2 regions of the Bacillus cereus group sp. RP37 genome follow, and region 2 is predicted to be linked to the other one. Evidence: predicted binding sites of a transcription regulator. Region 2 holds the regulator's gene; the other holds the start of a gene.

Region 1 (3,164 bases), 2.5 Mb from region 2:
TTTGCATACGAATAACAGGCGTTCTTACAACGTCGCGCAGTCGATTTATTCTCTCTTCCATTTCACGTTCACTGTCTGTAATCATTCCGTCCGTATCGTCAAGAGAACGATAGCGGCGATACATCCACGGGTCCTCTGAAGTCCATCTCTTCCCTTGTACACCGTACGCTAAACAGTAGTTTTCAAACTCATCCATCTCTTCGCGCATCGTTTCTTTTCTTACATCTAATGGATATAAAAGCTCTGTTTTCACGCAGCGGAACACCGCGTCGTAGCGCCAGTTCCCGCTAATAATTTCTAATGCAGAACGAATACATTCTACTAACGGATGATGTGACATCGGGCGTTTTTCATCGATGAAATGCGGGATATTATAATCCGTAAATAACGTTCGCATCACATCGTAATAACTTTCTCCGTTACGAAGAAGGACTGCAATATCTCGGTAACGATACTGTTCATCCCCGACAAGTTTACGAATTTCCCGAGCAACACCTTCTACTTCAGCTCGTAAATTCGCGGCTGTACTAATCGTTACACTTGCTTCACCGTGAAACTTTTCATTCGGACGCGCTTCATAATGAGCTTCTAAATGAGCTAATGCCGGAGAATGAAAACGCGGTTGTTCCATAAGTGGAATCGTTTTTTCAATTTCTATCTTCTCTTCACGTGCTACTTGTTTTATTTTTTCATATGTTAACGTCGTTTCATAAAATAAATCTAGTTCATTTACTGGCTGTGCTAACGTTTTTTCATCTATCGTTAACGTGATCGTAACTCTCGCTCCACAAATCATAAGCTGTCTTACAATTTCTAGCTCTTGCGGTGAGAATGAATGAAATCCATCTATATAAATTTCAGCCCCATTTACATATTCAGACTGCGGAAGCTTTTCGACTAGTAATTGCAGGTAGTCTTCTGAATCTAAATATTTTCCGATTAAAGCACGTTCAAAATCATCATATAGTAGTTGTAAATCATACACTTTATTCGCTAATAGCTTTTGCTCGGCACTGCTACTATGCGCATCTAATTGTTGCCACATTTCATATACGTTTGATGGCGTCACATTGTAACGTTTAAACTCCGCAATCATACTACCAAGATGTTCAAAGAAACCGTTTTGCTCCGCTGCTTTTTGGAACACCGATAATCCATCTTTACGAGACTCTACAATTTTACGAAGCAACATATGTACGCCCGCTTCATCAATGTGAAGACGACTCGCTCCGCCAACTTCTTGCAGCACCTTCCACGCTAACCGTGAAAAACTAAAAACTTGTGCCCGAATAGAACCTCTTACATCCTCGCTTCCAATTAAGGCCTGCTGCGTTTGGAATGTCATCTGTTCTGGCACAAGGTATAATATTGTTTCCCCTCTTGGGCGCTGCTTTAACTCTTCTTGCACTTCGTGTAAACAAAGTGTACTTTTTCCACTTCCCGCTCTACCAATCACAAATCGAAGTGACATGTAACCCCACCTTTCACTTACATAACGAACGTTAGTTTGCTACTATAATTGTATTATAGGACACGAAAAAAGACAAACGGAGTAGTTTGTCTTTTTCTATACTTCTACCTATTATATCAACCTTTTGAAAAATTCGTTTGTACCTCTTGAATTGGCCAATATCGTAAATCAACTTTACCGACTACTGTATCAGCTTTTACAAATCCAAAGTGTCTACTATCCCAGCTCCCGAGGCGGTTATCGCCTACCACAAAAATGTAACCAGGTGGTACAAACTTCTCTTTCGTTAATTCTTCTAATTTAAAATCACCTGTTAGTTGTCGTCCATTTATCTCTTTCTTATATTTCTCTAAATAAGGTTCATCTACGAATTGTCCATTTATATATAGCTTATCATGCTTATATTCAATATGGTCCCCAGGTAAACCAATAATTCGTTTTACATAGTCCTCTTTTTTATTCGCATGAAACACAACGACATCAAACCTATTCAAGTCCCCTACTTGATAACTCACCTTATTTACAACGAGCATATTGCCATCTTGCAATGTTGGCATCATTGACTTCCCCTCTACAACGTACGTTGAAAAGAAAAACGTTCGAAAAAATACAGCTAATAATACACCAATTAAAATTGTTCGTATCCACTCTATGCCTTCTTTTTTCAAAGTTTTCTTCATCCGCTTCTCCCCTTACCCTTTAATAATGAAGCTTGCATTTATAAAGTGAAACTTAATCGGTGGGGTTTTGTTCATCCCCCACCGATTATCAGCCCGCACCAATCGGGCATTTACGGGCAGTTTGATCTCCCACCTAACTTTTTTGCTTCAGCCGATTTTTTTGGTGGGAGTTTTACTGCCCACAAATAGCGGGACAAAGAAGACTATTCTTAATGTAGCTCTAACTTTACTTCGATTTTCTTACCGACATACCATAAAATAAAAATACCAATTGCTACAATGACTGATTTCACCGGATTATGAATAAATGACATTAAATCATGGCCGATATACGTTAAAATAAAAATCATTACAAGCTTTCCGAACGCGAGCGCAAGTCCAAACTGTTTTACACTAATGCGAGATAAACCAGCGACAACATTTATAAGCGCAGACGGTGTAAACGGAAAACAAAATATGACGAAAATCGGCGCGAACCCTTTCCTTTCAATCCATCCCATTGCCTTTCGTACTCTCTCATGCTTATTTACAAAAGAAAAGAAACGACTTCGGCCAAAATGGCGGATAATGAAAAAGACAAGTAAGGCACCCATTACTGATCCAAGCCAAGAATAAAGAAAACCGAGCCAAAATCCAAATGCAACAGCATTCGCCAGTACAAATACGATGAGTGGCAATGCTGGAATCAACGCTTCTATCATCGGTAAACCAATACCAAGAAGTGGTCCGAACGCTTTATAACTTTCAACAATATGATCCATATTTTCTGGTGAAAAATAATCTTTGATTGTCTGAAAATCCATTCTACACTTTACCCCTTTACTCTAAATACTACCTCTACTGTATCATCGCTTATAAGAAAGAGGAAATGGTAGATACGACATATGGAGATGTATTTATTAAAGTTTCCATATCTTTCATGAGAATTCCTTCATTATTTAGCTATGATAATCTATCAATATTCGACAGGATGTGTCGTATGTTTGGTTACTTGGGTGATTTTTCTCAGTACT
Region 2 (3,164 bases):
CGCTTTTATATTTTCCTTTTGGGTCGGTGGGATTGCTAGTGTAGTGACACCATTTTTCGTTATTGCAAAAGTATTTATGGGTACTTTTATATGGTTGGATGTATTCGTTAGTATAACGTTTGTTGGAGTAGGTTTGTTGTTATGTATTATCGCTTATTATAGTACGAAGTGGTTTAAAAGGTTATGCGTACGTTATGTAGTATGGAACTTCAAAATGATAAAAGGGGAGTAGATGATGAAAAAAATATTGTTAGTAGCAATCACTTGTATCATTATTGGAGTAATAGGGATTTCACAAACATATGAAAAAGCAGTACAAACTGCAGAAGAAGGAAACAAAGAAGACGTAATAAAAAACGAAACACTAAAAAATATAGAAGTTAAGTTAGATGCTGGGGATATTGTTGTCCAAAAATCTCCCGATTCTTCTTTTTATGTAAAGCAATCAGGAGCTGTACGTAAACAAGAGATTCGTATTGCCGAAGATGGTGACACATTAAAAATTATTGGGGAAAGAGAAAAAGGTGCTTCATTTGATTTTTCTTTTTACAATTTCAAGTTTCAAACGTCTACAATGACTATACTAGTGCCTGAACGTTCTTACCAAGAGATAAAAGTAAATTCATCTGCTGGACAAATAGAAATAAGTGATGTGAAAAGTGATCGTGTAAGTGTTGAAACGCTTGCTGGAGAAGTAGATTTGAAACATGTCACAGCTAAGAGTGTGGAGGGATCTACAAAAGCTGGTGAGCTGAACTTTAAAAAAGTAATAGGGAAAGTAACAGCGAAGACGGCTAGTGGGGAAGTGCATATTATGGATCATGATCCTAAATATGATGTGGAGGCAAGTTCAACCGCTGGGGATGTAGATATTACTTTATTGGAAAAACCACAAGATGCAGTTATAACTGGGCAAAGCGCTGCTGGAGACGTGATGATTTTTAATGAAGAAAATAAAAATATAACAATTGGCAATGGTAGTAAAAAGATTAGTGGTAAAACAACTGCTGGCGATGTGACGATTGAAATTCGTTCATAAGAAATAGAATGTATGAAAATCTATCAAAATACAAAAAAGAAGATAGTCACCTATATAAATAAGGTGATTATCTTCTTTTTATTATTTTTTAATGTAAATCACGATATACACCAATTACTTTTCCGATAACTGACACTTGTTTTAAAATAATAGGCTCTAATGAAGAGTTTTCCGGTTGTAGACGGAAATGGTCTTTTTCTTTATAGAAACGTTTAACAGTTGCTTCGTTATCTTCTGTTAAAGCTACTACAATTTCACCGTTATATGCAGACTGTTGTTGGCGAACAACAACTAAATCCCCGTCGAAAATACCAGCTTCAATCATACTATCTCCAGAAATACGTAACATGAACACTTGATCTGCTCCAGCAACAATGCTAGCTGGAAGTGGGAAGTGATCTTCTACACTTTCAACTGCTGTAATCGGTAATCCAGCAGTAACTTTTCCGATAATAGGAACTTGAATAACAGATTGTGTTTCTGCATCCATTCGATCGTCACCTAAAATTTCAATTGCTCGTGGTTTTGTTGGATCGCGTCGAATATATCCTTTTTCTTCTAGTCGTGATAAATGTCCGTGCACTGTAGAACTAGAAGCGAGGCCGACTGCTTGACCGATTTCACGTACGGAAGGTGGATATCCTTTTTCTTGTACTTTTAGCTTAATAAAGTCGAGAATGTCTTGCTGGCGTTTCGTTAACTTTTCCATGTTTTCTAACACCTCGTTTTCTTTCATTTTTCTTATTAATAAGTATAACATGCGAAAAAACATTCTACAAACATAAGTTCGAACAAAAGGCGAATTTATGTTACACTGGAGGGAAATAATAGTGAGAAAGAGGGGTTCATAATGAATGCAATTATTTATGCGCGTGTGAGTACAACAAAAGAAGCACAAGAAACATCATTATTACGTCAAAAAGATGAATTATTGCATTTAGCTGAGCGCTATCAAATGAATGTTATTAAGGTGATTGAAGAGCAGGCTAGTGGCTATACAATTGAACGTGACGGCATATTAGAAGTGCTAGATACAATTCGAGATGAACAAATCGATGTGCTACTCATACAAGATGAAACGCGCCTTGGTAGGGGGAATGCGAAAATTGCATTAATGCACTGTTTACATAAAGAGGGAATAAAAGTATATACGCATACGCATAATGGAGAATTACAATTGTCGGATTCTGATTCGATGGTTTTAGATATTATTGGCATTGTTGAAGAGTATCAAAGAAAGATTCATAACTTGAAAATTAAACGTGGCATGCAACGCGCAGTAGAAAAGGGCTATCGTCCCGAAAATAATTTAAAAAATCGTAATTTAAGCGTAGGACGAGAGAAGAAAGAAGTGCCAATTGAGGAAATTGTACGTTTACGCCGGAATGAATTAACTTTTGAAGAAATTGCAGCAACACTTCGTGGTTTTGGTCATGATGTTTCAAAAGCAACTGTACATCGAAGATATGTAGAATATACAAAGCAATTGCTTGATAAAGAGGACTAACTATTGTATGATAATAATCAGTTTTGAGTAAAAGGGGGATTCGAGATGCAAAGTCACGAACTCATTGAACGCATTAACTTCTTAGCGAAAAAAGCAAAAGCTGAAGGCTTAACTGAAGAAGAACAACGTGAGCGCCAATCGCTACGTGAACAATATTTAAAAGGATTTCGTCAAAATATGTTAAACGAACTTAAAGGAATTAAAGTTGTTAACGAAGAAGGTACTGATGTTACACCGGCGAAATTAAAAGCTTTAAAAAAGCAAGATAATGCAAAATTAAATTAAAAGATGGGCATAGCTGCCCATCTTTTTTATTGTTAAATTCGTTATTTAATAACTTTCCAGTTATTATTTTGCGTTGCTTCTATCTTTTTATGTTTCCATATATAGTTAGCGATAAGTTCAGACATATCTGTTGGTATGTCTTTTATTACGGGCTTATTTTGAAACATAAAAAAGTTCCCTCCGCCGCTTGCGCGATAATTATTCATAACGACGTCATATTCTTCCTTCATATTTAGAGGAGCGCCTTTATACTGTAAAGATTCTACTCTCTCGCCAATTGGTTTGGAAATGTTTAATACGTACGAAATTCCTTCCCACATATCGTAATTATAG

The links. Region 2 encodes LexA, which represses DNA repair genes until DNA is damaged. Its sites were predicted from a motif close to CGAACATATGTTCG; they were not measured.
Region 1: the regulator LexA is predicted to act here: its motif matches at 1,497-1,510, upstream of addB (helicase-exonuclease AddAB subunit AddB).

The regions. Positions count from the first base shown of each region.
Region 1 is NZ_JARVHP010000001.1:4,236,480-4,239,643, forward strand. It holds gene addB (helicase-exonuclease AddAB subunit AddB) at 1-1,471, opposite strand, end outside; gene lepB (signal peptidase I) at 1,588-2,151, opposite strand; gene QCI44_RS22375 (TVP38/TMEM64 family protein) at 2,361-2,954, opposite strand.
Region 2 is NZ_JARVHP010000001.1:1,784,840-1,788,003, forward strand. It holds gene QCI44_RS09450 (DUF1700 domain-containing protein) at 1-232, shown strand, start outside; gene QCI44_RS09455 (DUF4097 family beta strand repeat-containing protein) at 233-1,039, shown strand; gene lexA (transcriptional repressor LexA) at 1,128-1,748, opposite strand; gene QCI44_RS09465 (YneB family resolvase-like protein) at 1,890-2,546, shown strand; gene QCI44_RS09470 (DUF896 domain-containing protein) at 2,592-2,831, shown strand; gene QCI44_RS09475 (bifunctional metallophosphatase/5'-nucleotidase) at 2,873-3,164, opposite strand, start outside.